DNA from 2 places in the Streptomyces dengpaensis genome. Region 1 is predicted to be linked to the other one. Evidence: riboswitches for the same ligand, from Rfam matches in the RefSeq annotation. Region 1 holds a riboswitch; the other holds the start of a gene.
The links. Region 1 has a riboswitch for glycine ahead of gcvT (glycine cleavage system aminomethyltransferase GcvT). Riboswitches for the same ligand answer to the same signal wherever they lie in the genome.
Positions count from the first base shown of each region.

Region 1 (15,899 bases):
GCCTCAGCGGAGGCCTCGGGCTTCGCGGCCTCGGCCTCACCGGAGGCCTCGGGCTCGTCGCCCTCGGCGGCGGCCTCAGACTCATCGGCCTCGGCCTCACCAGAGGCTTCGGCGTCCTCGACCTCGGCCTCGACCTCAGCTTCGGGCGCGTCAGCCTCAGCCACAGCGGCAGCTTCGGCCTCGGCTTCCTCGACCTCGGCGGAGCCCTCGGTCTCAGCCGGCGTCTCCTCCGAAGTCACCAACTCCACCGCGGCCTTCGCCACCGACAGCAGCACCGTGTCCTGCGGTGCCTGGTCCTCCGCGTTCTCCGGGTGGTGGCAGGCCACCTGCTGGCCGGGCTTCAGCTCCAGCAGCGGGGGCTCGGCCGTCTTGCAGATCTCCGTCGCCTTCCAGCACCGCGTGTGGAAGCGGCAGCCGCTCGGCGGCGAGATCGGCGAGGGCACGTCGCCGCGGAGCAGGATCCGCTCGCTCTTGGTGCCCCGGCGCTTGGGGTCCGGCACCGGCACGGCCGACATCAGGGCCTTGGTGTACGGGTGCATCGGCGCCTCGTACAGCGAGGTGCGGTCGGCGAGTTCGACGATCTTGCCGAGGTACATCACCGCGATGCGGTCCGAGACATGGCGTACGACGGACAGGTCGTGCGCGATGATCACGTACGTCAGGCCGAGCTCGGACTGGAGGTCGTCCATCAGGTTGACGACCTGCGCCTGGATCGACACGTCGAGCGCGGAGACCGGCTCGTCCGCGACGACCAGCTTCGGCTTCAGGGCGAGCGCGCGGGCGATGCCGATGCGCTGGCGCTGGCCGCCGGAGAACTCGTGCGGGTAGCGGTTGTAGTGCTCGGGGCTCAGGCCCACCAGCTCGAGCAGCCGCTGGACCTCCTTCTTCACCCCGCCCTCGGGCTCAACTCCCTGGAGCCGGAAGGGCGCCGAGACGATCGAGCCGATGGTGTGCCGGGGGTTCAGCGACCCGTACGGGTCCTGGAAGATCATCTGGATGTCGCGGCGCAGCGGACGCAGCTTCCCCGCGCTGAGCGAGGTGATGTCCTTGCCCTCGAACTCGATGGTGCCGCCGGTCGGGTCCTGGAGCCGGGTGATGACGCGGCCCATGGTCGACTTGCCGCAGCCGGACTCGCCCACGACGCCGAGGGTCTCGCCCTTGCGCACCTCGAAGTCGATGCCGTCGACCGCCTTGACCGCGGCGACCTGGCGCTGGAGGACACCCTTCCGGATGGGGAAGTGCTTCTGCAGCCCCTGGACCCTGAGCAGAACCTCGCGGTCGTCCGAGCCCTTCGCCCTGTCCGCGCGGCCCTCGGGGGTCACGTCCGCACGGTCCTCGGCGGCCGCTGCCTGCTGCGGGACCACCGCGTCGGCGGCGTCCGTTTTCTTCGTCTCACTCACAGCTTCGGCGCAATCTCTTCGGTCCAGATCCGCGTACGGTCCTCCTGCGAGAGGTGGCAGGCGGTGTAGTGCCCGCTGCCGACCAGCTGCAGTTCGGGGCGCACGGTACGGGTGACATCGCCCTTGGGCAGGTCCGCGTACGGGCAACGCGGGTGGAAGGCGCAGCCCGAGGGGACGTTGATGAGGCTCGGCGGCTGGCCCTTGACCGGGATGAGCCGGTCGGACGTCTCGCGGTCGATGCGGGGCATCGAGCCGAGCAGCCCCCAGGTGTACGGGTGCTGCGGCTGCTCGAAGATCGTGTCGACGCTGCCGCGCTCCACGCACCGGCCGCCGTACATCACCAGGACTTCGTCGGCGATCTCGGCGACGACGCCCAGGTCGTGGGTGATGAGGATCACGGCGGAGCCGAACTCCTTCTGCAGATCCCGGATGAGGTCGAGGATCTGCGCCTGGACGGTCACGTCGAGGGCGGTCGTCGGCTCGTCCGCGATGAGCAGCTCGGGGTTGTTGACCAGCGCCATCGCGATCATCGCGCGCTGGCGCATACCGCCGGAGAACTCGTGCGGGTAGCTGTCGGCGCGCTTGGCCGGCTCGGGGATGCCGACCCGGTCGAGCATCTCGATGGCCCGCTTGCGCGCGGTCTTCTTGTCGACCTTGTGGTGGACGCGGTACGCCTCGACGATCTGGCTGCCGACCGTGTAGTACGGGTGCATCGCCGAGAGCGGGTCCTGGAAGATCATCGCCATCTCGCGGCCGCGGAGCTTGCGCACCTCGTCCGGTTCGGCGGCGACCAGTTCCTGGCCGTCGAGCCAGATCTCGCCGGACATCTGGACGTTCTTGCCGCGCGCGCCGAGCCGGTGCAGGCCCATGATCGCCAGCGAGGTGACGGACTTACCGGAGCCCGACTCGCCCACGATGCTGAGGGTCTTGCCCTTCTCCAGCGCGAAGCTGAGCCCGTCGACGGACTTGACCAGGCCGTCGTCGGTCGGGAAGTGCACCTTGAGGTCGCGGACTTCGAGGAAGGCACTCGGCGCGTCCGAGGGAGCGTTGACCGGCTCGCCCACCGCGGCGCCGGTCTTTGACAGTTCGGTCACGAGAGCCTCACCCGCGGGTCGGCGGCGGCGTACAGCAGGTCCACCAGAAGATTTGCGATCACGACGAAGAAGGCGGCGAGCAGAGTGACGCCGAGGATCGGGGGAAGGTCGTTGTCCTTGATGCCCTGCACCGCGTACTCGCCGACGCCGTGCAGCGAGAACACCGTCTCGGTGATCAGGGCACCGCCGAGCAGCAGGCCCAGGTCCATGCCGAAGACGGTGATGATCGGAGTGAGGGCGGCCCGCAGCCCGTGCCGGACCACGACCCTGCGCTCGCGCAGGCCCTTGGCGCGGGCCGTGCGGATGAAGTCCTCGTTCATCGTCTCCAGCATGCCCGAGCGGGTGAGCCGCGCGTAGATGGCGGAGTACAGGAGCGCGAGTGAACACCACGCCGGGAAGAGCGTGTTGGCCCATTGCGCCGGATTCTCGGCGAACGGGACATAGGTGCGGCCGAAGATGGGCCACTGGTAGGTGAAGAGCAGGATCGCCAGGTTGCCCGTGAAGAACATGGGCAGCGACACACCGGCGAGCGCGACGCCCATGAAGGTCCGGTCGAAGACCGAGCGCGGCTTGAGCGCGGAGATCACACCGGCCGCCACACCGGACACCAGCCACAGCACGGCGGCACCCGCGGCCAGCGAGATGGTCACCGGAAGGCGCGAGGTGAGCTGCGGCCAGACCTCCACGTGGGTCTTGAAGGAGTAGCCGAAGCACGGCGCGTTGCACTGCACCGTGGTGGGGCCGATGTCATAGGTGGCGCCGGCCACGATCCCCTTGATGAAGTGCCAGTACTGGACATACAGGGGCTGGTCCAGACCGAGGTTGTGCTTGACCGCGGCGATGTCCGCTGCCGACGGGCTCTTTCCGATGTACTGCTGGGCCAGCTGGTCGGCGGTCTGACCGGCCATCCGTGGCAGCAGGAAGAAGATGCCGAAGGTGACCGCGGAGACGACCAGCAGCAGGATCACCGCTGCGACCGTCCGACGGAGGATGTACGAGATCACGGGGATCGGCGCTGGTGCCCGCGGGCCGCGAAGCCCGCGGGCACCAATGCCTTCACCTGCCTTCCGGGGCTGCTACTTCTTCGTGGTGCCGATGTTGAGGTAGTCGTACTGACCGCTGAAGGCCGCCGTCGACACCAGGTTGGTGTAGTTCGTCGGGCGGGCCAGCAGCACCTTGAAGTAGGTCAGCGGGACCAGGACGGCGTCGTCCATGGTCTTCTTGTCGATCTCGGTGTACAGGGCGTTGCGCGCAGTCATGTCCTCGGTGCCGATCGCCTTCTCCAGGAGGGCGTTGACATCCTTGTTGTTGTACTGCGACAGGTTGGTGTTACCGGAGTCACCGATCGCCTTGCCGTGCAGGATCTGCTGCAGGAAGCCGTAGCCGGACGGCCAGTCGGCACCCCACTGCATCATGATCAGGCCGATCTTCTGCTTCTCGGTGAACTTCGGGACACCCGCGTAGTCGGTGAAGTACTTGCCCGACGGGTACTGCTTCAGGCTGGCGTCGATGCCGACCTTCTTCAGCGAGTCGATGATCGCGGTGGCCGCGTCGATCTCCGGCTGGCGGTCGCTGCGCGCCGAGATGTTCGTCTTGATCGACGACGTGCCGCAGGCCTTCAGCTGCTCCTTGGCCTTGGCCGCGTCGCCCTTGTTGCCAGGGGTCGCGTAGACATCCGACTTCTCGTAGCCGGGGATGTCCGGCGGGAGGACGGTGGAGGCGATGTCACCGCGGATCGGGCCGCCCTCGGCGGTCTGCACCGAGGCCTTGTCGATCGCGTACTGCACGGCCTTGCGGCACTCGACCTTGTCGAACGGCTTCACCTTGGTGTTGATCGCCATGTAGACGAGACGCCCACCGAAGGTGTTGTCCGTGTTGGCCTTCTTCGCGGCGGAGCTGAGCAGCTGCGCCTGGGTCGCGGCCTGGACACCCGAACCGCCGAGGTCGATCGAGTCGCCGGCCTGGACGTTCTTGTCGATCGTGGCGGCGTTGACCTTCAGGTTGACGACGATCTTGTCCGGGTACTGCTTGCGCAGCGGGTCGGTCTTCGCGTCCCAGTTCTCGTTGCGGACGAGGACGGCGCCCTTGCCGTCCTCGTAGCTCTGGAACTTGTACGAGCCCGAGGACACGATGTTCTTGACGTAGTCGATGCCCTTGTCCTTGGCCTTGGGCACCGGAGCCGTCTGCGGCGTCGCGACCAGGTAGTCGAACTCCTGGAAGGCGCGGTTCAGGTGGAAGACGACCGTGGTGTCGTCCGGCGTCTCGATGGACGCCAGGCCCTTGTCGCTCTTGTCCTTGTAGGGGCCCTTGTACTTGTCGCCGCCCTCCATGAACTGCTGGAAGTAGTTCGGGCCGAGGGAGAGCACGTCACGCGCGAAGTTGGAGCGCTCGACGGCGTACTTGACGTCCTTGGACGTGATCGCCGTGCCGTCCTGGTACTCCAGGCCCGGACGCAGCTTGTACGTCCAGGTCTTGCCGCCGTCGCTCGGCACACCGGGGCTCGCGGCGAGGTCCGGGACCAGCTCGTTGCCCTTGTCGCCCGCGGCGGGCTTGAAGGTCATCAGCGGGCGGGCGTACAGCCGGCTGAAGTTGTACATGTACCCGTAGTACGTGTTGCCGGGGTCGAAGGAGTCCGGGACGTCGGAGTACTCGAAGGTGACCGTCCCGCCCTTCTTCGTCGAGGCGTTGACGACGTCCTTGGTCGCTGCGTTGGCTCCAGCTGATTGGGTGGTGTCGTCGTTCTTGTTGTCATCGGCCTTGCTGCAGCCTGCGAGAAGCAGACTCGCGGAGCCGATGGCCGCTACAGCGGCCAGCGCTGACCTTCGCATGATGAGCGGGTTCCCCTCCATTGTCGGAAACTTGATGGGCTCTTCGTCGCGCCGTCGTCAGCGGCTGCGCGGATCCAGAGCGTCGCGGAGACCGTCGCCGAGCAAGTTGAACGCCAGCACGGTCACAAAGATGGCGAGACCAGGAACGATCATGAACTGCGGGTCCACCTCGTAGTAGGTGACCGCTTCCCTGAGCATCCCGCCCCACGATGCCTGCGGGGGCTGGATGCCGACCCCGAGGAAGCTCAGGGACGCCTCGAAGAGGATGTTGGTCGGGATGAGCAGCGTCGAGTAGACGATGATCGGGCCGACCAGGTTGGGCAGCAGCTCCCGGAAGAGAATGTACGGGCCCTTGGCGCCCATGCCCCGGGAGGCGTCCACGAATTCCCGCTCGCGCAGGGCGAGCGTCTGGCCTCGGACGATGCGGCCCAGGTACGGCCAGTTGAAGAAGCCGATGACGAAGATGAGCACGCTCAGGTGGAGCGGAAGCCCTTCGAGGCCGAAGGCGCCACCCTGGAGAGTGGCGGAGATGGCGATGGCGAAGAGCAGGAGGGGGAAGGCGAGGAAGGTGTCCATCAGGCGGCTGATGATCGAGTCGACCCGTCCGCCGTAGTAACCCGCGACGACGCCCAGGATCGCGCCGATCGCGTTCGACAGGACGGTGGCCCCGAAGGCGACCACCAGGGACACCCAGGAGCCCTCGAGGATACGGGTGGCGATGTCGCGCCCGAACTTCGGCTCCACACCGAGCGGGTGGTCCGCGCTCATACCGCCCATGCCGCCGGTGGGCAGCGAGGTGTTGGGGTCGATCAGATCCTGGTTGAAGGCGTTCGGGTCGAGCCCGAACAGGGCCTGGATGGGCCGGGAGAGCACGGCCATCAGGATCAGCAGCACGACGATGACACCGCCGGCGACCGCCACCTTGTCACGCTTGAAGCGCGTCCAGGCGATCTGTCCCAGGGAACGGCCCTCGATCTGGCCCTTGTCGACACCGGCAAGCACGGCCTCAGGCTGCGCTTCCGATGTCGCCCCGGTGGTCTCGATCGGTGCGGTCACAGTGACCCGACCCCTTCTCTCGCCGGTGGTGACCGGCCTACGCCCGCCGCTGTCTGCGGCTTGGTTCACTTGCACGCCAGGAAGCCGGCCGCAGATGGTGCGGCCCGATGACCCGGCTGGTCCTTCGACTTGCGCTCGCTCACAGGATCGATGACCCCATGTCTGATGGGCGAGTCTTCAGTGCCGCCACGATCACGTGCCAGGCCTGATGGAGAAAGTATGCGCAACCGTGATGCTTGTAGGGGGATTCCGTTATCCGAACACTGGGTAACGCGAGGCGGACGGGGGCAGTTGGGCCGGAAGGGGCCATGGTGGCCGCTTTCGCCCCCAAGCGGGACATCCGGCCCTTACGTCCGCGGACGCGCAGGTCAGGCGGAAGGCGCGGACAGCATGACACGGCCGCACGACAGGGGTGCACGACAGGGCCGGGCGGGAGGCCGCCTTGAGTGGGCCGTCAGTAGCCGCCGCCGGCCGGCGGATAGCCGTAGCCGCCCGCCAACGGCGCCTGGGCCGGGGCCGCGTGGGCCTCACGGTCGTAGAACGGCCGGGCGTTGGCCCGCAGCCACATCGCCACCGGGTCGTACTCGTCGGACATCGCGACGGTCGATACGGGCAGCCCGTCCGGGACCGCGCCGATGGACTGCTGCATCATCGCGCGCACCGAGTCGACGGCCGGCGGCGAGGTGTCGTACACGTCAAGGCCGATGGCCAGATAGGGCGCCCCGAGCGAGGGCTGCACCCAGGCGCGGCGCAGCGAGCGTACGGCGGGGGTGCGGTGCGCGTTCTGCGTGAGCAGGGCGTAGAACTGCGGGATCGCGATGCCCGGTTCGGAGAGCCGGAGCGGGCCCGCGGGCTGGCGCTCCAGGCCCGTCGCGATGCGGCGCAGATCCAGCCACGGGATGCCGACACCGCCGCCCGGGGCGTGCGGATTGAGCCACAGGCCGAAGTGGTCGGGGTACAGGGTGCGGGCGACGTCGAGGCCGTCGACGACCTCGTACGAGCGGTTCCAGCCGCTGGCCGACAGTTCCTGGGCGGAGGTGACGCAGGGCGCGTAGCCGAAGCCGTCCACCTCCATGTTCCCGTACTGGGCGTCCGGGGCGCCGGCCTGGCCGTGCCAGAGCAGCATCCAGACCTGGCCGGACGACGGGGTCGCGAGCGCGCGCAGGAGCGCCTCATAGGCGTCGTAACGCCCCGGCGTCACCTGGCGGAGCATGTGCTCGACCTGCCCGGCCGCGGCCGTGCCTGCGCTCACTTTTAACCGCCCCTTCGTGAAACCTGGACCCCGGATATGAAACCAGCTTAGGTGGCTCTGCCCACAGCAGCGCCCAAGAGCTCGTGGGCTTACCGCTGTTGCGCGCGTGCGTCGTGTTCGTGGCCGGTCGCGCCCACGCGGCGGAGCCGCACGCTGTCACCACCCCGCGCCCCCCTTCGGGCACGGGCTCAGCAGCCCTGTCGGCCGAGCTCAGTGGCCCTGCTGGTAGAAGGGCCGCACCTTGGCGCGCATCCACTCGCCCACCGGATCCTGGGCCACGTCGAGGAGGACCAGGTTCACGGGGCGGTCGACCGGGACCCGGCCGAGCGCGCGGCCGAGCGCGTCGAGCGGGAGGGTACGGGCATCGCCCTCCCACAGGGAGAGTTCGACGCCGATGAACATGACGGGGTCGCCGCCCTCGATGCTGGCCAGGCAGCGGCGGGCGGTCACCACGACGCCGGTCTCGGCGAACTCGGCCGAGGCCGCGGACAGGAAGTCCACCGGGTCGTCCTGCCAGTCGGGCTCGAACAGCCGCACCCGGCCGCCGCTCGCGGGCCCGTCCAGCGGGGTCCGCCCGGCGCGGCACAGCTCGGCCACGGCGGGCGGCGGCAGCGGGACGCCGACCACGCCGTCCGGGTTGACCGCGATGCCCACCTGCGGAGGCAGACCGCGGGCGAACTCGACGGCGGGCGCGATCGTGTACGACATGTGGCCGCCGACGACCTGGCGGAACTGTTCCTCGGAGCTGAAGACGGGAACGTACGCCTGGCCCTCGATCTCCAGCATGGGCAGGTCGAGCGGGCCGCTCTGCGGACCGCCGCCGTTCGGCAGGGGCACCCAGACGAAGCTGCGGCCGAGGACCTCGACGATGCGGCCACCGGCGGAGGGCACGCCGAGGGACGCGGACAGCACCTCCTCCAGCTCGTTGCCGGGCCATCCGCCGTGCGGATGGGGGTGCGCCTGTGCCGGGAAGTCCATCTCTCTACCGCCTGCTCCGAACCGCTGTTCCGGCTCGCAAGGTTAATGGGCTCACGAGACCGGCGCGGCGGGGCTGAGCTCGCACGACGGCCAAGCCGGTCTCGTACGACCGCTCAGCCGCCGAAGTCGATCCGGCGCAGCACGTCCGCCGCGTCGCGGTCGATGAGGACCGCCGAGCCGCAGCCCTCTGGCAGGTCGCCCCGCTCGACGGAGCGCAGCAGCCGTGCGACCGCGCCGCGGTGGCGCGCGAACGCGTACCGCGAGACGCCCCGGCCGCGCTCGCGCTGGCCCTCCAAGGCGGTGCGGGGCGGGACGTCGAGCAGCAGCAGGTGCAGCGCGCCGCCCCGGCGCCGGGCCTCGCGGGCGAGCCAGCGGCGCACCCAGGCCTGCGTACCGCAGTCGTGCACGACGACTCCGGCGCCGGAGCGCAGCGCGCGGCGCAGCCCCGCGTAGTGCGCGAGACGGACGAGGGGGCGGTAGACCGCGTACGGCAGCCAGTGGACCATCCGGCCGTCCCAGCGGTCGCGGGTGTCCTGCGAGTCGATGCGCGCGCCCGTGACGGCCCGGCGCATCAGCGTCGACTTGCCGCTGCCGGGCAGCCCGGTGACCACGACGAGGTCCGACGCGCCGAAGTGGAGCCCGTGCGGGCTGCGTCCCGCGCGGGCTCGGAGGTCGCGGACGACAGCCGTCGGCAGCGGTCCGCACGCCTCCCGGGCGCGGGCGGCGCCGGGCGGCTTGGGCAGCGCGATGCCCGAGGTCGTCGCGTACGCCGTGGTCCTGTTCACCGTGATCGTCCTCCCCTTGGGTGTGGAGTCCCATCCCCGTTGAGTGTAAAGAGAAGGTAATGACCTTCGCTTCTCGTTTCGGTACGTGGACTGCCACAGGCCGGTTACAGGTCCCCGAGGGTGCCCCTGCCGCGCCGGACGGATGCGTGCAATGATGTGCCCGCCAACTGCATACCGGCCGCTTGAATCCGCGCGGGAGAGTTCCGGGGACGTACGCGTACCCGGGCGCCGAAGGAGCAAGTCCCTCCCTTGAATCTCTCAGGCACCGTTACCGCGCGGGCGAGGCACATCTGAAAAGCGGGCCGCTGACCGGTGGCTCCACCCAAGGTGCAAGTCAGGACCACCGTTTGCCGGGGTCGTGACGAACCTCTCAGGTTCCGATGACAGATGGGGAGGAACGACCTCGCCGTCATGCCTTGGGAGCACCACCGATGAGCAGCAACGCACCCCGTCACACCGCGCTCGATGCCCTGCATCGCTCGCTCGGCGCGACCATGACCGACTTCGCGGGCTGGGACATGCCCCTGCGGTACGGCTCCGAGCGCGACGAGCACCTCGCCGTCCGTACGAAGGCCGGTCTCTTCGACCTCTCGCACATGGGCGAGATCACGGTCACCGGCCATCAGGCGGCCGAGCTCCTGAACTACGCGCTGGTCGGCAACATCGCCTCCGTCGGCGTCGGCCGCGCCCGCTACACCATGATCTGCCGGGCGGACGGCGGCATCCTCGACGACCTGATCGTGTACCGGCTGGCCGAGACCGAGTACATGGTCGTCGCCAACGCGTCCAACGCCCAGGTCGTCCTCGACGCGCTGACCGAGCGCGCGGCCGGTTTCGACGCCGAGGTCCGCGACGACCGTGACGCGTACGCGCTGATCGCGGTGCAGGGCCCCGAGTCCCCCGGCATCCTCAAGTCGCTCACCGACGCCGACCTGGACGGCCTCAAGTACTACGCGGGTCTGCCCGGCACGGTCGCGGGCGTCCCGGCCCTCATCGCCCGCACGGGCTACACCGGCGAGGACGGCTTCGAGCTGTTCGTGTCCCCCTCCGACGCCGAGAAGCTGTGGCAGGCGCTGACCGAGGCGGGCGCCCCGGCCGGGCTCGTCCCCTGCGGTCTGTCCTGCCGCGACACGCTGCGCCTGGAGGCGGGCATGCCGCTGTACGGGCACGAACTCTCGACGTCCCTCACGCCCTTCGACGCGGGGCTCGGGCGGGTCGTGAAGTTCGAGAAGGAGGGCGATTTCGTGGGGCGCGAGGCCCTGCGGGAGGCCGCTTCCCGCGCTCAGGAGAACCCTCCGCGCGTCCTCGTCGGCCTGGTCGCCGAGGGCCGTCGCGTCCCGCGCGCCGGGTACGCCGTCGTCGCCGGCGGCACGGTGATCGGCGAGGTCACCTCCGGCGCGCCCTCCCCGACGCTGGGCAAGCCGATCGCGATGGCGTACGTCGACGCCGCGCACGCCGCGCCGGGCACGGCCGGGGTCGGTGTGGACATCCGGGGCAGCCACGAGCCGTACGAGGTCGTGGCGCTGCCCTTCTACAAGCGCCAGAAGTAGACACCTCCGGCAAGCGCCCGAAGCAGACACGTCCGCCGGTGCACGAGGCGGGCACGTCCACAAGCATCGGAAGCAGACACGGCTCACGCCGTACAGGCGAGTCGACGTGACGTAGATCGCCGCGCCGGGTCTCGTATCCCAAGACCGCCCGTTCATCACCACTCCACCGCGTACAGGAGAATTCAGGCCATGAGCAACCCCCAGCAGCTGCGCTACAGCAAGGAGCACGAGTGGCTGTCGGTCGCCGAGGACGGCGTCTCGACGGTCGGCATCACCGAGTTCGCGGCCAACGCGCTCGGCGATGTCGTCTACGCCCAGCTTCCGGAGGTCGGTGACACGGTGACCGCGGGCGAGTCCTGCGGTGAGCTGGAGTCGACCAAGTCGGTGAGCGACCTGTACGCCCCGGTCACGGGCGAGGTGACCGAGATCAACGAGGACGTGGTCAACGACCCGTCGCTGGTGAACTCCGCCCCGTTCGAGGGTGGCTGGCTGTTCAAGGTACGCGTCACGGACGAGCCGGAGGACCTGCTCTCCGCCGACGAGTACACCGCCTTTTCCGCCGGCTGAGGAGTCGTAGAACATGTCGCTTCTGAATACGCCCCTGCATGACCTCGACCCGGACGTGGCCGCCGCGGTCGACGCCGAGCTGCACCGCCAGCAGTCCACCCTCGAGATGATCGCCTCGGAGAACTTCGCTCCGGTCGCGGTCATGGAGGCCCAGGGCTCGGTCCTGACCAACAAGTACGCCGAGGGCTACCCGGGCCGCCGCTACTACGGCGGCTGCGAGCACGTCGACGTGGTCGAGCAGATGGCCATCGACCGCGTCAAGGCGCTCTTCGGCGCCGAGCACGCCAACGTGCAGCCGCACTCGGGCGCCCAGGCCAACGCGGCCGCGATGTTCGCGCTGCTCAAGCCGGGCGACACGATCATGGGTCTGAACCTCGCGCACGGCGGGCACCTGACCCACGGCATGAAGATCAACTTCTCCGGCAAGCTCTACAACGTGGTGGCCTACCACGTGAACGACTCCGGCGTCGTCGACATGGACGAGGTCGAGCGCCTCGCCAAGGAGTCCAAGCCGAAGCTGATCGTCGCCGGCTGGTCGGCGTACCCGCGCCGGCTGGACTTCGCGGCGTTCCGTCGCATCGCGGACGAGGTCGGCGCGTACCTGATGGTCGACATGGCGCACTTCGCCGGCCTGGTGGCGGCGGGCCTGCACCCGAACCCGGTGCCGCACGCCCACGTCGTCACGACCACCACCCACAAGACGCTCGGTGGCCCGCGCGGTGGCGTGATCCTTTCGACGGCCGAGCTGGCGAAGAAGATCAACTCCGCCGTCTTCCCGGGTCAGCAGGGCGGTCCGCTGGAGCATGTGATCGCCGCCAAGGCCGTCTCCTTCAAGGTCGCCGCCTCGGACGACTTCAAGGAGCGCCAGCAGCGCACGCTGGACGGCGCGCGGATCCTGGCCGAGCGCCTGGTGAAGGCCGACGTCGCCGAGCACGGCGTGTCGGTCCTGTCCGGCGGCACGGACGTGCACCTGGTCCTGGTCGACCTGCGCAACTCCGAGCTGGACGGGCAGCAGGCCGAGGACCGCCTCCACGAGGTCGGCATCACGGTCAACCGCAACGCCATCCCGAACGACCCGCGCCCGCCGATGGTCACCTCCGGCCTGCGCATCGGCACGCCCGCCCTCGCCACCCGCGGCTTCACGGCCGAGGACTTCACCGAGGTCGCGGACATCATCGCCGAAGCGCTGAAGCCGTCCTACGACGCGGAAGCCCTGAAGGCCCGGGTGTCCGCCCTGGCGGACAAGCACCCGCTGTACCCCGGCCTGAAGTAGTTCATACATTCCGTACGTATACGAGCATTCCGTACGTACATTCGTACGAAATGTACGAATGTACGGGGCGCCGCGCCCGGATCGCCACGCACACTGGATCCGTGCGCGGCGCCCGCCCCCTGCACCACCCCCCGCGCCACCCCCGCTGTGAGGAGTCCCGTGGCCATCTCGGTCTTCGACCTGTTCTCGGTCGGCATAGGCCCGTCGAGCTCCCACACGGTGGGGCCGATGCGCGCTGCGCGGATGTTCGCCCGCCGTCTGCGCAATGAGGACCTGCTGCCGTCGGTGGCCTCCGTCCGCGCCGAGCTGTACGGCTCCCTGGGCGCGACGGGCCACGGCCACGGCACCCCGAAGGCGGTGCTGCTCGGCCTGGAGGGCGCCTCACCGCGGACGGTCGACGTGGAGGGAGCCGACGACCGCGTCGAGCGGATCAAGTCGTCGGGCCGCCTCAGCCTGCTCGGCGAGCACGAGATCGCGTTCTCCTTCTCCGACGACCTGATCCTGCACCGCCGCAAGGCCCTGCCGTACCACGCGAACGGCATGACGGTCTTCGCGTACGACGCCGCGGGCGAGCTGGTCCTGGAGAAGACGTACTACTCCGTGGGCGGCGGCTTCGTGGTCGACGAGGACGCGGTCGGCGAGGACCGCATCAAGCTGGACGACACGGTCCTGAAGTACCCCTTCCGCACGGGCGACGAGCTGCTGCGGCTGACCCGCGAGACGGGCCTGTCGATCTCCGCCCTAATGCTGGAGAACGAGCGGGCCTGGCGCACCGAGGACGAGATCAGGTCGGGTCTGCTGGACATCTGGCGCGTGATGCAGTCCTGCGTCGCGCGCGGCATGTCCCGCGAGGGCATCCTGCCGGGCGGCCTGAAGGTCCGGCGCAGGGCCGCCGTCTCGGCCCGCCAACTCCGGGCGGAGGGCGACCCGTTGGCCCACGCCATGGAGTGGATCACGCTCTACGCGATGGCGGTGAACGAGGAGAACGCGGCGGGCGGCCGGGTCGTGACGGCCCCGACGAACGGTGCTGCCGGCATCATCCCCGCGGTCCTGCACTACTACATCAACTTCGTGCCGGGCGCCGACGAGGACGGGGTGGTCCGCTTCCTGCTGGCGGCGGGCGCGATCGGCATGCTCTTCAAGGAGAACGCGTCCATCTCGGGCGCCGAGGTCGGCTGCCAGGGCGAGGTCGGTTCGGCCTGCTCGATGGCGGCGGGCGCGCTCGCCGAAGTCCTGGGCGGCAGCCCCGAACAGGTCGAGAACGCCGCCGAGATCGGCATGGAACACAACCTCGGCCTGACCTGCGACCCGGTCGGCGGCCTCGTCCAGATCCCCTGCATCGAGCGCAACGGCATGGCCGCGGTGAAGGCCGTCACGGCCGCCAGGATGGCCATGCGCGGCGACGGCTCCCACAAGGTGTCCCTGGACAAGGTCATCAAGACCATGAAGGACACGGGCGCGGACATGAGCGTCAAGTACAAGGAGACGGCGCGGGGCGGGCTGGCGGTGAACATCATCGAGTGCTGAGGAGATGGGCCCTGACCTGCGTGTTCGAGTCTTTCGGCGCTGTCAGGGCCTTCCCTGCTCACGCGGCGGAAAGTCCCTGGAATCTAGAGACCATCCCCGTGTACAACGCAGCCCGTAGCGTCGTCGACGCGATGCGCCACCGCAGCCGCATCGGCGAGACCATCGCCCTGTCCGCGCTCGGCCGCCACCTGCGCCGGAGCGGACGCGGCGGGGTCAGCGAACTCCAGTACATCGCACGCGAGTTGCGCTCTCTCTCCGTCGTCCGCCCCGCCGTGGAGGCGGTGCTCGCCTGATGGCCAACCCCACCCGCGACACCACCACCGGCAGCGGGCATCGGCGCGGCCACGCCGCGACCGCGGCGCCGACCTGGTCGTGATCGGGAACCGCCCACGCGCGCGGGCCCATGGACCGCCGCGCTCAGACCACGATCTTGCGCGGGTTGAAGTTGCCGCCCGGGTCGGCGGCGCCGAAGAGGCCCGACATGATCGCGACGCCCTGCGTCGAGATGTCCTCCTCCAGCCACGGCGCGTGCTCCAGGCCCACCCCGTGGTGGTGCGAGATTGTGCCGCCGGCATCGAGGAACGCCTGCTGGATCGCGCGCTTGACCGTGTCGTACTCGCCGAGCGGGTCGTCACCGAACACAAAGGCGAAAGTGAAGTAGAGGCAGGCTCCAGAGTGGTACGAGTGCGACATATGCGACATCGTCCAGCCCTTGCGGCCGATCTTCTCGTAGGCGCGGTCGGCCGCCTCGTAGACCGCCGCGTGGATGCCGCGCAGCTTCGACCACGGACCGGCGGTCTCGCTCACGTCGCCGGCGGCACCGCGGTCGAGCAGGAAGTCGCGGATGTACGGCGTGTCGAACTTCTTCTGGTCGTAGAGCGCACCGGGTCCCTTACCGACGCCGATGCCGTGATGCTTGCGCACGATCCGGTCAGCGAGCGACTTCTGCCGCTTCGCGTGCGCCTCGCCGCCCTCGAAGCCGATGAAGGAGAGGCACATCTCGTCGAGGTTCCAGCCACGCCTCTTGAGATACGCCATGAGGCCGGCCTGTGCCTTCTTCTGGATGCCCTTCGACTCCTTGCTCGTCGCCAGGGAGAAGCCCGTCTCGTGCGCGTCCGAAATACGGGTGACCGAGGGCGAGACGTCGCTCTCGGCGATCTCCTGCATCGCGGCGAGGCCGTGGTCGAGGTTCTTGAAGAAGTAGGCGTAGATGCCACGCCTCTCGGGGAGCCGGTGCACCTGCACCGTGACCTCGGTGATGACGCCGAGCCGCCCCTCCGAGCCCACTACCATCTCCCGCACGCTCGGCCCGGTTGACGCGCTCGGAACGGCACGGATCACGAGGACTCCGCCGGCCCGCACGACACGCAGTCCCTTGACGATGTCCGCGATGTCGCCGTACTTGTCCGACTGCATGCCGGACGAGCGCGTGGCGACCCACCCGCCGAGCGTCGAGTGGGTGAACGAGTCGGGGAAGTGCCCCATCGTCCAGCCGTCCCGGTTGAGTTGAGCCTCAAGATCAGGGCCCAGCGCCCCGGCCTGGATGCGCGCCAGGCCGGAGTCGGCGTCGATCTCCAGCACCCGGCCCA
Region 1 covers NZ_CP026652.1:2,633,720-2,649,618, forward strand. Annotated here, with positions in the region: gene C4B68_RS11825 (ABC transporter ATP-binding protein) at 1-1,400, opposite strand, end outside; gene C4B68_RS11830 (ABC transporter ATP-binding protein) at 1,397-2,494, opposite strand; gene C4B68_RS11835 (ABC transporter permease) at 2,491-3,498, opposite strand; gene C4B68_RS11840 (ABC transporter substrate-binding protein) at 3,571-5,322, opposite strand; gene C4B68_RS11845 (ABC transporter permease) at 5,380-6,378, opposite strand; gene C4B68_RS11850 (enhanced serine sensitivity protein SseB C-terminal domain-containing protein) at 6,833-7,591, opposite strand; gene C4B68_RS11855 (enhanced serine sensitivity protein SseB) at 7,841-8,608, opposite strand; gene C4B68_RS11860 (AAA family ATPase) at 8,722-9,399, opposite strand; glycine riboswitch at 9,577-9,677, shown strand; glycine riboswitch at 9,678-9,790, shown strand; gene gcvT (glycine cleavage system aminomethyltransferase GcvT) at 9,825-10,943, shown strand; gene gcvH (glycine cleavage system protein GcvH) at 11,133-11,510, shown strand; gene glyA (serine hydroxymethyltransferase) at 11,524-12,783, shown strand; gene C4B68_RS11880 (L-serine ammonia-lyase) at 12,943-14,310, shown strand; gene C4B68_RS11885 (hypothetical protein) at 14,409-14,603, shown strand; gene C4B68_RS11890 (FAD-binding oxidoreductase) at 14,728-15,899, opposite strand, start outside.

Region 2 (15,899 bases), 4.8 Mb from region 1:
ACCGCCACCGAACACGCCCTGCGCCAAGCCGAAACGATGCAGCAGTCGTATCAGGCCCGCCTGTTGTCCGTGCCCGAGCTGTACATGCTCACACTCTGGCTGCACGGCGACTGCGCCGCGGACGGCGCCACCGGCCACCCCGTCGCCACCGACCTCCTGGTCCCGCTGGCACCCGCCCCGCCCGGCATCGCCGCCCACCGTCCGCACCGCGTCGCCGAATTGCTGCCGGTGCTCACCCATCGGGTCACGCCCGCTCCCACGCCCGCCCCGCTGATGAGCTCCCCCGCGTAAGCGAGACCATCCGTGCCCCACGGCCGCGCTCTCGGCCGCGGGGCACGTCGCTGTCGGAGCCCGATGCCGGAGCCGTAGAGCTGTCTGCTCGTTAGGGCCACACCCCGCTCGTACGAGGAAAAACGCGCTCTCGCCCCGACCGGACTAGCCCCATTCGGCCATCGCGAACCACCCGAAGAGACAGTGGAGTTGAGATGAACCGTCCGCTCGGGTGATGCGTCATCAACCTGTGAGAAGCGGTGCCGCGAAATCCCTGCGGATTGACGCCCGTAGGGCAACACTGGGACCCAGACCACACACCAACGGGGGGCGGCCATGAACACATCGAGCCGCGGGACAGACGCCACATCCACCACTCACATCTCAACCCAGCGAAAGATCCCATCCATGTGCCAGCACCAGCCGCCGTGTCCGTCAGCCGAATCAGCCGACCGGGAGTCCGCCCGCCTCATGGCGCACCACCCGGAGCAGGGATGGAGCCTGCTGTGCAACGGCGTTCTGCTCTTCGAGGACACCGGTGAGCTCCTGCCGGACGGCCAGATCATCGCCCCGCACCGCCCGTTGGGCAGCGGACATGTGATGACGGCCGCCTGAGCCGCACGACCACCAAAGGCATCTGCCCCGACAGAACCAAAGGCATCTGCCCCGACAGAACCAAAGGCATCTGCCCCGACAGAACCGAGGGCATCTGCCCGGACGAGCACCAAGGGCATCTGCCCGGACAGAACGAGGGGCCGGCCGGAGACACATCCTCCGAACCGGCCCCGACGCGTGCCCGAGGGCGATTACTCCCCGTAGGCGTCCACGTCCCGAGCGCTGATCAGTCCCCGTAAGCGTCCAGCGGCGGGCAGGAGCAGACCAGGTTCCGGTCACCGAAGGCCTGGTCGATGCGGCGCACCGGCGGCCAGTACTTGTCGGCGGCGGAGACCCCGGCCGGGAAGACGGCCTCCTCGCGCGCGTACCCGTGCTTCCACTCCCCGCCGAGCGCGGCGGCGGTGTGCGGCGCGTTCCGCAGCGGGTTGTCGTCCGCCGCCCACTCGCCCGAGCCGACCTTCTCGATCTCCGCGCGGATCGCGATCATCGCCTCGCAGAACCGGTCGAGTTCGGTCAGGTCCTCGGACTCGGTCGGCTCGATCATCAGCGTCCCGGCCACCGGGAACGACATCGTCGGCGCGTGGAAGCCGTAGTCGATCAGGCGCTTGGCGATGTCGTCGACCGTCACGCCGGTCGCCTTGGTCAGCGGGCGCAGGTCGATGATGCACTCATGCGCGACGAGCCCGCCCGGACCGGTGTAGAGCACCGGGTAGTGCGGCTCCAGGCGCTTGGCGATGTAGTTGGCGGAGAGCACCGCCACCTGCGTGGCCCGCTTGAGGCCCTCGCCGCCCATGAGGCGGACGTACGCCCACGAGATCGGCAGGATGCCCGCGGAGCCCCACGGAGCGGCCGAGATCGGGCCGACACCGGTCTCCGGACCGGCCGCGGGCTGCAGCGGGTGGTTCGGCAGGTACGGCGCCAGGTGCGCGCGCACACCGACCGGGCCGACACCCGGACCGCCACCGCCGTGCGGGATGCAGAAGGTCTTGTGCAGATTGAGGTGCGAGACGTCACCGCCGAAGTGGCCCGGTTTGGCGAGCCCCACCAGGGCGTTGAGGTTGGCGCCGTCGACATAGACCTGGCCGCCCGCCTCGTGCACCTGCGCGCAGATGTCGGCGACATGCTCCTCGAACACACCGTGCGTCGAGGGGTACGTGATCATCAGCACCGCCAGCTCGTCGCGGTACTGCTCGATCTTGGCGCGCAGGTCCTCGACGTCGATCTCGCCGTCGTCCGCCGTCTTCACGACGACGACCTTCATACCGGCCATCACGGCGCTCGCGGCGTTCGTGCCGTGCGCGGAGGACGGGATGAGGCAGACGGTGCGCTGCTCGTCGCCGTTGGCACGGTGGTAGCCGCGTACGGCCAGCAGACCGGCCAGCTCGCCCTGCGAACCGGCGTTGGGCTGCAGCGACACCTTGTCGTATCCGGTGACCTCGGCAAGCCGCTCCTCCAGTTCCTGGATGAGCGTGAGGTAGCCCTGCGCCTGCTCGGCGGGCGCGAAGGGGTGCAGCTGGCCGAACTCGGGCCAGGTGACCGGCTCCATCTCCGTGGTGGCGTTGAGCTTCATCGTGCAGGAGCCCAGCGGGATCATGCCGCGGTCCAGCGCGTAGTCGCGGTCGGAGAGCCTGCGCAGGTAGCGCAGCATGGCGGTCTCGGACCGGTGCTGGTGGAAGACCGGGTGCGTGAGGTAGTCGTCGGTGCGCAGCAGCGCGCCCGGCAGCGTGTCGGCCGCCGTCGCGTCCAGCGCCTCGACATCGCCCTCGACACCGAACGCGGACCACACGGCGCCCACTTGCCTGCGCGTGGTGGTCTCGTCGCAGGAGATCGACACGTGATCGGCGTCCATGAGGTGGACGTTGACACCCTGGTCGCGCGCCTCCGCGACGAGCTCGGCGGCGCGGCCCGGGACCCGTACGGTCAGCGTGTCGAAGTACGCGCCGTGCACGACCTCGACCCCGCCCGCCGTCAGACCCGCGGCGAGGATCGTGGCGTAGCGGTGGGTCCGGCGGGCGATGGTCCTCAGACCCTCGGGACCGTGGTAGACGGCGTACATGCCGGCCATCACGGCGAGCAGCACCTGCGCCGTACAGATGTTGCTCGTCGCCTTCTCGCGACGGATGTGCTGCTCACGCGTCTGCAGGGCGAGGCGGTACGCCTTGTGCCCGTCCGCGTCCACGGACACCCCGACCAGCCGGCCCGGCAGGCTGCGCGCGAACTTCTCGCGCACCGCCATGTATCCGGCGTGCGGCCCGCCGAAGCCCATCGGCACACCGAAGCGCTGCGTCGTACCGACCGCGATGTCGGCGCCGAGGTCTCCGGGCGAGGTGAGCAGGGTCAGGGCGAGCAGGTCGGCGGCGACGGTGACGACCGCACCGAGCTCGTGCGCCTGCTCGATGACCGGCTTGAGGTCGCGTACGGCACCGGAGGCGCCCGGGTACTGGATCAGTACGCCGTTGATCTCGCGCTCGGCGATCTCGGCCGGGATGCCCTCGCTGAGGTCGGCGACGACGACCTCGACGCCGGTCGGCTCGGCCCGGGTCTCGATGACGGCGACGGTCTGCGGCAGCGCGTCCGCGTCGACCAGGAACAGGCCCTTCTTGTTCTTGCCCATGCGCCGGGACAGCGCCATGGCCTCGGCGGCGGCCGTGCCCTCGTCGAGCAGCGAGGCGCCGGAGGTCGGCAGCCCGGTCAGCTCGGCGACCATGGTCTGGAAGTTGAGCAGCGCCTCGAGGCGGCCCTGCGAGATCTCCGGCTGGTAGGGGGTGTACGCGGTATACCAGGCCGGGTTCTCCATGACGTTGCGCAGGATCACCGGCGGCGTGAACGTGCCGTAGTAACCGAGGCCGATCATCGAGTCGAGCACCTGGTTGCGGTCCGCGAGGGAGCGCAGTTCGGCCAGGACCTCGGCCTCGGTGCGGGCGCCCGGCAGCTTCAGCGCCTCGGCGTTCTTGATGACGTCCGGCACCGCGGTGGCCGTCAGCTCGTCGAGCGAGCCGTACCCGACCTGCGCGAGCATCTTGGCCCGTGCCTCGGAGTCGGGCCCGATGTGGCGCTGCTCGAAGGGGATTCCCTGTTCGAGCTCGGAGAGCGGAATGCGATGGGCGGTCATTGCGGAGGCCTCCTGGTCTGACGCGACCTTCGAGGGGCACCCCGGCACGGGTACCCCGACGGCCTCCCCCTCTGTCATCTCAACCTGAGAGCTTCACCGGTCCGTTGGCTGACGACCGGTTTTCACCGTCGGTGAGGGCGGAAGCCGTCGAGCAACCGCCCTGCTTTCCAGAGTGACCTCGTCCGTGCGGTACGTGAGCCTGAGAGATTCCGGGGAGGATTTGCTCCTTCGGCGCCTCCGGTGAAGTCTGGAGGACTCTCCCGCACGGGGTCAGCAGCCGCCTGCCAGCCTACCAGCGAGGACTGGACCCGAGCCTTCGAGTGGCCGCCTTCCTCAATGTGCTCTTTTGTAGTGCTTACGGATGAGTTGCGACCAAGTGGAGGGCCCGTGCAGACCGACATCGATCCGCGCAACCTGATAGGCCGCAAGGCGTTCGACCGTCATGGCACCAAGATCGGCACGATCGACGAGGTCTACCTCGACGACGCGACCGGGGTCCCGGAGTGGGCGGCCATACGTACCGGCCTGTTCAGCAGGGACGCCTTCGTGCCCCTGGAGCCGAGCGAACTCGTCGAGGGCGCCCTGCGCATCCCCTTCGACCGTTCCCTGATCAAGGACGCCCCTGACTTCGGCGTCGGGCGCCACCTCTCCCCCGAGCAGGAACTCCAGCTCTACCACCACTACGGTCTCGACGTGACGCCCCCTCCGCCGCTGCCGGACCGCGATTTCGGCCACTTGGCGGGCACGGACGACGCCTGACGCGTGCCGCGTGGGGGGGGGCGGGGCCGTGACATTCCGAGACTCCGTCGCGCAGGCGCGAGCAACCACGAACGACCCACGGTGGCGGACCCGTCTCAGCTGCCACGGCGCAGGGCTCATGCCCTCTCAGGCACGCCGGCGGTCACACCCTCCGCACTCCCCGGTCTTCGTGGCACCAACGGCAACGGATCCGCCGGCTCCAACGCCGGGTCATCCGTACGGAATGTACGCACCCGCCCGGGCTCGGAGTAGGGCGTCTCGAACCGCACCGTGACCCGGCCGAGGCCGCTGCCCTGCACCCACCCGTGCCCGTACTCGGAGTGCCGCACGTCGTGCCCGGCAGGCCACCGCCGCTCGGCGGGCGGCACGTGCTCCACGACGGACTCCTCCGACACCTCCTCCGCCGCCGCGTGCTCCTGCGCCGCGGGCTCCGCGGCAGCGGCCCGCGCCTGTGCGAAGAGGTCCTCCTGCGTGTAGTCGGCCAGCCCCGAGACGCCGACCCCCAGCAGTCGTACGCCACCGGTCGTGTCCACCGCCTCCAGAAGCCGCGCGGCCGCCTCCCGTACGACCGCGGGGTCGTCCGTGGGCCCCCGCAGCGTCTCGGACCGGGTCAGCGTCGAGAAGTCGTACCTGCGCACCTTCAGGACGATGGTCCGCCCCGACAGCCCGGCCCCGCGCAGCCGGTGCACGCACCGGTCGGCGAGCCGCTGCACCTCCAGGCCGACCCGCACCCGGTCGTGGATGTCCACGTCGTACGTGTCCTCGACCGACACCGATTTGGCCTCCCGCTCGGCCACCACGGGACGGTCGTCGTGCGCCAGCGCCATCGCGTACAGCGCGTGCCCGTGGGCCTTCCCCAGCAGCCGTACGAGCTCGTCCTCGCCCGCCTCGGCGAGCTCCTCGACGGTGGTGATCCCGGCCCTCCGCAGATGGTCCCCGGTCGCGGGTCCCACGCCTGGCAACGTCCGCACCGACATCGGTCCCAGCAGGGCGCGCTCGGTCCCCGGCTGTATCAGCACCAGGCCGTCGGGCTTGGCCTGCTCCGAGGCGATCTTCGCGAGCATCTTGGAGGCGGCAAGCCCCACCGACCCCGTAAGGCCCGTGCCGGCCCGTATGTCCGCGCGCAGCTTCGCCCCGGTCAGCCGCGCCGAGCTCTCGTCCCAGGCCGCTCCCCCCGCCTCCAGATCCACGAAGGCCTCGTCCAGGCTCAGTGGCTCCACCAGCGGCGACAGGGCCCGCAGTAGCCCCATCACCTGCTCGCTGACCTCCCGGTAGAGCCCGAAGCGCGGCACGAGATACGCGGCGTTCGGCGCCAGCCGGCGTGCCTGGGCCATGGGCATCGCCGAGTGCACTCCGAAGACGCGTGCCTCGTACGACGCGGTGGCGACGACTCCGCGTGGTCCGAGCCCGCCCACGACGACGGCCTTCCCGCGCAGACTCGGCTTGGACGCCTGCTCCGCCGAGGCGAAGAAGGCATCCATGTCGAGATGCAGGATCGTGGGCGCGGTTCTCACATCTCCGATGCTGCCCTACGCCACTGACAATGCCGCGCCCACCGGCGCGCCAGCTGTCTTTCGGGCATCGGTGCTCGCGGGACAGCGTCCGTCGAACTCGCCAGGCGGCCGCGCGGTCCCGGGCCGTCAGCCTCTTCGACGGCGCCCTCGGCACCGGCACGGCCGCCGCCGGTCGGCGGGCCTACTCCGGGTCACTGGCCGCGCTGCACACGGTCGGTGCGGTGTTCCAGCGAAGGGCGCAGGCCGACGGCGCTGGCCCGGTCGGCCAGACACCTTCCGCCCGCCCGTCAGACACCCTCTGTCACATTCATCAGGCGACTTCCGCCCCGCCCGTCAGACCCGCCCCGTCGCACCGCCAGACCGCCTCAGTCGCGCCCGTCAGGCCGTCTGGGTGTACCCCTGAGACCGCGAGCCCCGCGCCCGTCAGACCGCCTGAGCCGTACCCCTCAGACCGCGAGCGCCGCGCGTCAGACCGCGAGCGCCGCGCCGGTCAAACCGCTTCCACCGCGCCCGTCAGACCGCGCGGTTGCGCCGCCGCGCCAGCTCGTCCGTCGGGTGTTGTCCCACGAGCGTCTCGCCCGTGTCCACACGCTCTCCGTGCAGCTGCGAGAGCGCGCTCTCGACGTCCCGCCACACCACCCCCACGGCGATCCCGAAGACCCCCTGGCCGCCCTGCAGCAGCGCGTGGACGTCGTCGGGCGACGTGCACTCGTAGACCGTCGCGCCGTCACTCATCAGCGTCATACGCTCCAGGTCCCGGAATCCGCGCTCCCTGAGGTGCTGGACCGTGGTGCGGATGTTCTGCAGCGACACCCCGGTGTCGAGGAACCGCTTGACGATCTTCAAGACCACAACGTCCCGGAAGCTGTACAGGCGCTGCGTCCCCGACCCGTACGCGGGCCGCACACTCGGCTCGACCAGACCGGTCCTCGCCCAGTAGTCCAGCTGCCGATAGGTGATGCCCGCGGCCGCGCACGCCGTGGGACCGCGATAGCCGATCTCTTCGGAAACCGCCCCACCCACGCCCGGCACCGCTGTCGGCCGCCGCGGAACGTGATCGGCCGCGCTGCCGTGAAGCGGGTACGGGCCGCTCTCCCCCAGACCGCGTCCGGGGGCACCCCCAGCCGTACCGTCGCCGCTGCTTCTCACGCCGACCTCCGTCCTTGACCTGCCCTCTCGACGGTAGGCAGTCACCAGGGGTGCGTCAACGATCGCCACACTCGGCACGCCGAGTGATAATCACCCTAGGAGTGGTTTCCCGTGCCCCACCGCGGGGAAAGGCTAGCCGAATGCTCTCGGGGCGGACCGCGCCACACCACACTGGCCGTGGGCAATTGCCAGGCCGAGCGCCCTGACACTGCAGGTCGTCCCCGGTGTGACCGGCTATCGGTGCCGGACTTCACTGGCTGCCGTCGGTGCCGCGCATCACTGGCTATTGGTGCCGAAGTCCTCGGGCGAGATCTGGTCGAGGAACTCGCGGAACTTCTCCACCTCGTCCTCTTGCTCGTCCGGAATCGCGATTCCTGCGTCGTCGAGCACCCCGTCGCTGCCGTAGATCGGCGTGCCGGTGCGCAGGGCAAGCGCTATGGCGTCGGACGGCCGCGCACTCACTTCGACACCGCTGGCGAACACGAGCTCCGCATAGAAGACGCCGTCACGCAGGTCCGTGATGCGCACTTCGGTGAGTTCCTGGCCCACAGCCTCCAGCACGTCCTTGAACAGGTCGTGGGTCAGCGGTCGCGCGGGGGCCATGCCCTGCTGAGCGAAGGCGATCGCCGTCGCCTCCCCCGGTCCGATCCAGATGGGGAGGTAACGGTCGCCTCCCACTTCACGCAGAAGCACGATCGGTTGGTTGGAGGGCATCTCGACCCGGACACCTACGACATCGAGCTCGTTCACACAGCAACCCTAGGCCGTGCCCGGGACGTTTGGGTAGTCGGGCACAGAACGGGTGGACGATCCGCAGGCCGGTCCGGCGCCTCGGATCAGGGCAATCGCACGCCCAGCGCGGTCTGCACCAGCGCTGCGTGCAGCTTCACCGTGAGCCCCGCCAGCTCCTTCGTACGGGCTTCCGCGTGCGCCCTGGTCTGCGGATTGCGGTGACGCCTCAGCGGGGCCACCACCTGGTCCACAAGGCCCGCGTCACGGTCCGCCGCGGCCTTCATCGCGCGCAGATGGCGCGGCTCGATCCCGAACCGCCCCAGCTCGACGACGAGCGCGGCGACGGTCACCGCCTCCGCGTCGTACGCACCGTCCGGCAGCGGTGCGATCAGCCCGTACGACTCCCACTCCTTGAGCTGCTGCTCACCGATCTCGGCGGCGGCCAGCAGCTCGGCACGGCCCACACGGGCCGCAGTGGGCGCCTCGGACTCTCCGAAAAGATCACCGAGCGGTTCTCCGGCGTCGGCGTCACGCTGGCGCCCCACGGACGGCAGGCGCACCGCCTCACCGCGCTCCAGGGCGTCCAGGTGCTCCCTGATCACCTTCAGCGGCAGATAGTGGTCCCGCTGCATCCGCAGGACGTGGCCGAGGCGCTCGACGTCGCGCGCACTGAACTTTCGATACCCCGAGGGCGTCCGCTGCGGCTCGATGAGCCCCTCCGACTCCAGGAACCGAATCTTGGAGATGGTGACTTCGGGGAACTCGTCGCGCAGCGCGTTCAGCACCACGCCGATGCTCATCAGCCCACTGTCCGCGGCGGCGGTACCGCTTCCGGTACCGCCGCTCGGTGTTTGAAGCATGGACCTTCCCTGGGATCCCCCCGGACGAAGTCCGGGGGAGGGTCAGATGCCCCGCTGGCTCGCGTAGAAGACCAGCCGGTACTTCCCGATCTGCACCTCGTCACCGTTCGACAGGGCGACCTGGTCGATCCGCTCCCGGTTGACGTAGGTGCCGTTCAGGCTGCCGACGTCGGCCACCGTGAACGTGCCGTCCGCGGCGCGGCGGAACTCCACATGGCGGCGCGACACGGTCACGTCGTCCAGGAAGATGTCGCTCTGCGGATGACGCCCTGCCGTGGTCAGATCGCTGTCCAGCAGGAAGCGACTGCCCGAGTTCGGGCCGCGGCGCACCACCAGGAGCGCCGAGCCGAGCGGCAGCGCGTCGACGGCCGCCTGCGCCTCGGGAGAGAGCATCGGCGAGGGCGTCTGGCCCGTCACCTCGGCGTCGTAGGCCTCGAGGCCCGAAATGGAGATCGTGGACGTCGTCTCGGACGGACGCTCCGGACCGCCCCGCAGCGGCGCACCGCAGTTGGAACAGAAGCGGCTGTTCTCCGCGTTGCGGTTCCCGCACCTCGTACACACCAGGGCCGACATGGACGGATCCTCCTGCCGCGGCTGCCCGCCAGGGGCATGGGACGCGTACGGGTCGGAGGCAAACCCTCCACCCGCACTTGAGGTTGACGGTTCCCCGAAACCTATGCGGCCTGACTGGGCAGGGTCAACAGACGGCGCGCCCTGACCACCGGAAATGTCACCGACCTGGTCCCGGAACAGCGGGCGCTCGCCGCTCTGGCCCTCGGCCTCTCCATGGCGTGGTGCGCGGTGCCGGGCAGTCGCGTTGTCACCGCTGCCCTCTCGCGCGCTCTTGCCGAACAACTTCGCAAACAACTTCACGGGCGATTCCCCTTGACCGAAACAGACCCGCCCGTGGGGCAGGACGAACCCTGATTGAACACACCGGTCGACCCGGACATCCTCACAACGTCCGTATCCACCAGACAGTTTCCACCACGCACCACCCATTCGGTGCGCCGACCCCCCGCAACCTCATGCCCTCGCCGGACGCCCGCCATGCGGCCCCGGTTCACTGGGACGACGACCGAGCGTAGTCAGGCCGCTTCGCCTGCCGCAAGGCGTCCACAACGATCTTCGTCGAGCGGTCCACCGTGACGGTGGCCTGCTCCTTCTCCAGTGTCTGCACCACGCCTCCGGGGATGTTGAGCGCCGGCTCCAGGTCCTGCGGCTTGCCGATGACCTTGAAACGATAGGGCTGGGCGATCTTGTTCCCGTCGACCTTCACTCCGCTCCCGGAGTCCGTCAGATAGGTGCTGGCGACGACGCGTACGCCGTTGACCTGGATCGCCTCCGCGCCGGCCGCGCGCAGCTCCTGGATCGCGTCAAGCAGCATGTCCGCCTCGACCGTCCCCTTCGTGTCGTTGACCGTCACCGTGATGCCGGGTCCCTGCGCGGCCACGGTGCCCGCCAGAATGCCGAGTTGTCTCTCCTTCTCGACCGTCTGCTTGCGAGCCTCCTCAGCCTGGTCCGAGCTGCTCTCCAGCTCGGTGCGCTGATCTTCCAGACCCTGCTTCTCGTCTTCAAGACGCTGAGTACGGTTGTCGAGTTCATCGAGGATACGTACGAGATCTTCCTGACGTGCGCCGCGCAGGGCGCTGTCGCTGTCGCTGTTGGAGGCGACCTGGACGGCCAGGCCGAAACCGAGGCCGAACAGCAGCACGGCGACGATGAGTTGCGCACGCGTCACACGCGGCGGCCACAACCCCTTGGCCAGTCGCTGACGGCCGGTCAGCGACGGTTCGGAGCCCTCATCGTGCTCCTCCTGCCCGGAACCCTCGGGTGCCGCGGCGGACACCTCTTCGGGCAGTTCCCTGCGCAGCCGGTTCTCAGGCGTCTTGGAGGAGGGCTGGGAGGACTCCGCGGTCTCGGAGGGCCGGGAGGTCCCGGCAGGCTGGGGAGCCTCGGAGGGCCGGGGGGCCTCGGAGGGGTGGGTGGTCGCGGAGGGGTGGGTGGTCTCGTCCTTGTTGCTCATCGGCCTCACGCCCGGAACACGTGCCGGCGGATCGCCGCGGCGTTGGAGAAGATACGGATACCGAGGACGACCACGACGCCCGTGGAGAGCTGGGCGCCGACGCCCAACTTGTCGCCCAGGAAGACGATCAGCGCGGCCACGACCACGTTCGAAAGGAACGACACCACGAAGACCTTGTCGTCGAAGATGCCGTCGAGCATCGCGCGCAGGCCTCCGAACACGGCGTCGAGCGCCGCCACCACGGCGATGGGGAGGTAAGGCTCGACGACCGCCGGAACCTCGGGCCGGACCAACAATCCAGCCACGACTCCCACGACGAGGCCCAGTACGGCGATCACGATGTGCCCTTCTCTGTGCTCGGCTGTGCTGTACGTACGATCACACTCGGTGCGGCGGACAACCCGACCTCGTCCTCGACGGAAATGCTGGTCCGGATCCCGAAGTTCTCCTGCAGGGCGTGCAGATACAGCCCGTCGGCACTGTTCTGGAACCTGGTGCCGAGCCGCTTGCCGTCCCCCACCGCGAGCACCGTGTACGGCGGCACCAGCGGCTTGTTGTCGACCAGTATCGCGTCACCTGCGGCCCTGATCGCCGACAGGGCCGTCAGCCGCTGTCCGTTGATGGCGATGGCCTCGGCACCCGACTCCCAGAGCCCGTTGACGACGCGCTGCATGTCACGGTCGCGGACGCGTCCGGTGTCGGAGAACCCGGAGGTCCCCCGCGGATCGCCCTCTCCGCCCGCGGTGGCATCCTTGGCGTCGTTCACGACGAGCTTCACGCCGGGGCCATGCACATCGGTGGCGCCGGACAGGAGACTCACCAGGTCGGCCTGCTCACCGCCCCCGTTCTTGTTGAGCGCCTCTCGCTGCCGGGCGCTCACATCGGCGCGCAGGGTGTCGACACTGCTCTCGAGCTTGTCGGCGGCCGCGGTCTCGCGCTCGATGCGGTCGATGAGCTCCTGGCGCTCCTTGGCGACGACAGGGGCGGCTATCCGCGCGTTCGCGGCTCCCACGGTCACGACCAGGGCCGCGAGGACGAGACCGGCGGCCAGACCGAGCTTCGCCCGCACCGTTTTCGGCATGCCACCAGTGCCCTCGGCCTTCTTACGGGCGGCCGCTTCGGCGTATCCGTCGTCGAGGCTGTGGTCCATGACGTTGGTGAGCAGCGACATGGAGGCGTCCGGGCGCGAGAGGCGCGGAGGTGTGCTCCGAACGGGGGGTGGCTGCGGCATGCCGCACATCGTCGCACGTCGCGGGCGCTACCTCCGAATGGCCCCACCGGCGTGCCGGACAGGCCCCCTTGGGGGCACTTGTCCGGCACGCGCGCGTGCAGGGTGTTTAGCGACCGGCGCTGTCCACGACGGCCGCCCACTCGTCGAGCAGCGCCTCCGCGGAGGCGTCGTCGGGACCTTCGGCCCACAGATGCGTGACCGCCTCGGCGGGGTCAGGGAGCACCATCACCCAGCGCCCGTCGGCCTCGACCACACGTACGCCGTCGGTGGTGTCCACAAACCGGTCTCCGGCTTCTTCCACGACCCGGCGCATCACCAGTCCCTTGACCGCCCAGGGAGTCGCGAGATCGCGCTTGATCACGTGCGCCCGCGGAATCCGCGCGTCGATCTGGCTGAGCGTGAGCTGCGTCCGCGCCACCAGCCCGATGAGTCGTACGAAGGCGGCCGCGCCGTCGAACACACCACTGAACTCGGGAATGATGAAGCCGCCGCGCCCGTCACCGCCGAAGATCGTCGACTCCTCGCGCCCGACCCGCGTCAGATCATCGGGAGACGTGGTCGTCCACTCCACCTGCGTACCGTGGTACGCCGCCACCTGCTCGGCGATCCGCGTGGTGGTCACCGGCAGCGCCACCCGCCCACTGCGCCGCTCCGCGGCCACCAGGTCGAGCATGACGAGCAGGGCCCGGTCGTCCTCGACGATCCGCCCCTTCTCGTCGACGAGCGAGAGCCGCTCACCCACCGGGTCGAAGCGCACCCCGAACGCCGCCCGCGCGGATGCGACGATCTCGCCGAGCCGCACCAGACCGGCCCGCCGCGTGTCCGCCGTCTCCGTCGGCCTCGACTCGTCGAGACCGGGATTGATGGTCAACGAATCCACGCCGAGCTTGCCCAACAGGCTGGGCAGCACAAGCCCCGCACTGCCGTTGGAGGCGTCCACGACCACCTTCAGCCCGGATTCGGCGATACCGGTGGTGTCGACATTCCTCAGCAGCGATCCCGTGTACGAATCGAAGACGCTGGCCGGGAAGTGCAGATCCCCGATCTCACCCGGGAACGCGCGCCGGTACTCCTGCCGCGCGAATACCCGGTCCAGTTTCCGCTGCCCTCCCTGCGAGAGATCGGCGCCCTGCCCGTCGAAGAACATGATGTCGACGGAGTCCGGCACTCCAGGCGTCGTCCGGATCATGATCCCGCCCGCACTGCCCCTGGCGGTCTGCTGCCGGGCCACCGGCAGCGGCACGTTCTCCAAGTCGCGTACGTCGATGGCGCTGGCCTGCAGAGCCGAGATGACTGCCCGCTTCAGCGCACGAGCGCCTCGGGAGTGGTCACGGGCCGTCGTGACCGTGGAGCCCTTCTTGAGCGTCGTCGCGTATGCCCCAGCGAGGCGTACGGCGAGTTCCGGGGTGATCTCCACGTTCAGGATTCCGGACACGCCACGGGCGCCGAAGAGATGCGCCTGGCCTCGCGACTCCCAGATCACCGAGGTGCTGACAAAGGCGCCGGCCTCAATGGTCTTGAACGGGTAGACGCGTACATTGCCCTGGATGATCGATTCCTCACCGACAAGGCATTCGTCGCCGATGACGGCGCCGTCCTCGATCCGGGCGGCCCGCATGATGTCGGTGTTCTTCCCGACGACGCAGCCGCGCAGATTGCTGTGCTGCCCGATGTAGACGTTGTCGTGCACCACGGCCCTGTGCAGGAATGCGCCGCTCTTGACGACGACATTGGAGCCGACGACGGTGTGCTCGCGGATTTCGGCGTTCGCCTCGACCTTGGCATAGTCCCCGATGTACAGGGGTCCACGCAGCACCGCATCGGGGTGCACCTCGGCGCCCTCGGCCACCCACACGCCCGGGGAGATCTCGAAGCCGTCGAGCTCGACGTCCACCTTGCCTTCCAGGACGTCGGCCTGCGCCTTCACATAGCTCTCATGGGTGCCGACGTCCTCCCAGTAGCCCTCGGCGACATAGCCGTATACCGGCTTGCCCTCCTTCATCAGCTGAGGGAAGACGTCGCCTGACCAGTCGACGGACACATCGGCCTCGACATAGTCGAAGACCTCGGGCTCCATGACATAGATGCCCGTATTCACGGTGTCCGAGAAGACCTGCCCCCAGGTCGGCTTCTCCAGGAAGCGCTCGACCTTGCCCTCTTCGTCCACGATGGTGATGCCGAATTCGAGCGGATTCGGTACGCGCGTCAAACAGACCGTGACCAGCGCGCCCTTCTCCTTGTGGAAATTGATGAGCTCAGTGAGATCGAAGTCGGTCAGAGCATCACCGGAGATCACGAGGAAGGCGTCGTCCTTCAACGCCTCCTCGGCGTTCTTGACGCTGCCGGCAGTACCGAGTGGCTTCTCCTCATTGGCATAGGTGAGCTCCATGCCGAGCTCCTCGCCATCACCGAAGTAGTTCTTGACCAGCGATGCCAAGAACTGGACAGTAACGACGGTCTCGTTGAGCCCATGCCTTTTGAGCAGCCGTAGCACATGCTCCATGATCGGGCGGTTGGCCACGGGCAGGAGCGGCTTGGGCATGCTTGAGGTCATGGGACGAAGGCGTGTGCCTTCGCCTCCGGCCATCACGACGGCCTTCATGTCGGAAGCGTCCTCCTTGAAGAGATGACGGTCTAGCCGACTTCACCCGTCCAGATTGTCCCGCACTTTTCGTCCGCGGGCCATCGAGCCACTGCAGCCGCACAATCGGCGAGCTCAATCGGCCATGGCGTCCGCCCTGACGAGACGGCGGACCTGAACCACGTAGAGGATCCCTGCCCACCAGTAGAGCGTTGTACCCCATCCGGCGAACGCCCAGCCGAAAATAGCAGCGAGTGACGCGATCCATCCACTTGCGTCACTGAGCAGCAGCAGCGGGAAAGCATACATCAGGTTGAACGTGGCCGCCTTCCCAAGGAAGTTGACCTGCGGCGGCGGATAGCCGTGACGCCGGAGGATGCCCACCATCACCAGCAGAAGCAACTCGCGCGCCAGAAGTACAGCGGTCAACCAGAGCGGGAGAATCTCGCGCCAGGTGAGGCCCACAAGAGTCGACAAAATGTAGAGCCGGTCGGCGGCGGGATCAAGCAGCCGGCCAAGGCTGCTGATCTGGTTCCAGCGCCGGGCGAGCTTCCCGTCCAGATAGTCGCTGATACCGCTCAGCATGAGCACGAGCAGCGCCCAGCCGTCACTCTTGGGACCGCCGAACTCCGGCCTGAGGATCAGCCACAGGAAGATGGGTACGCCGGCAAGGCGCGCCATGCTGAGGATGTTCGGGATGGTGAGGACCCGGTCTGTCTGGACGCGGGTCTCCTGGACCTCCACCCGGGGGCCTCCTGTGGGAAACGAGCCAACGATGCCCCCTGACTTTACCCGCAGCCTTCACGCTCTGGTACAGAGGGGGTCGGGACGGACGCCATCGGCAAAACTCCCAGAGGAAACAAAAAAGCTCCGGCTCTCGGGCTGTATGCCCAAGAGCCGGAGCTCTAAAAGAAGTTCGGCGGCGTCCTACTCTCCCACAGGGTCCCCCCTGCAGTACCATCGGCGCTGTAAGGCTTAGCTTCCGGGTTCGGAATGTAACCGGGCGTTTCCCTCACGCTATGACCACCGAAACACTATGAAACTGTGAAT
Region 2 covers NZ_CP026652.1:7,447,407-7,463,305, reverse strand. Annotated here, with positions in the region: gene C4B68_RS34730 (hypothetical protein) at 1-291, shown strand, start outside; gene C4B68_RS34725 (DUF5999 family protein) at 679-885, shown strand; gene gcvP (aminomethyl-transferring glycine dehydrogenase) at 1,112-3,997, opposite strand; glycine riboswitch at 4,175-4,270, opposite strand; gene C4B68_RS34715 (PRC-barrel domain-containing protein) at 4,385-4,756, shown strand; gene C4B68_RS34710 (DNA polymerase IV) at 4,873-6,270, opposite strand; gene C4B68_RS34705 (MerR family transcriptional regulator) at 6,784-7,419, opposite strand; gene C4B68_RS34700 (bifunctional nuclease family protein) at 7,696-8,169, opposite strand; gene ftsR (transcriptional regulator FtsR) at 8,256-9,011, opposite strand; gene C4B68_RS34690 (FHA domain-containing protein) at 9,054-10,013, opposite strand; gene C4B68_RS34685 (DUF881 domain-containing protein) at 10,075-11,037, opposite strand; gene C4B68_RS34680 (small basic family protein) at 11,043-11,375, opposite strand; gene C4B68_RS34675 (DUF881 domain-containing protein) at 11,372-12,277, opposite strand; gene C4B68_RS34670 (mannose-1-phosphate guanyltransferase) at 12,375-14,870, opposite strand; gene clsA (cardiolipin synthase ClsA) at 14,985-15,593, opposite strand; rRNA gene rrf (5S ribosomal RNA) at 15,764-15,880, opposite strand.
Region 2: another riboswitch for glycine. It lies ahead of gcvP (aminomethyl-transferring glycine dehydrogenase); the one in region 1 lies ahead of gcvT (glycine cleavage system aminomethyltransferase GcvT).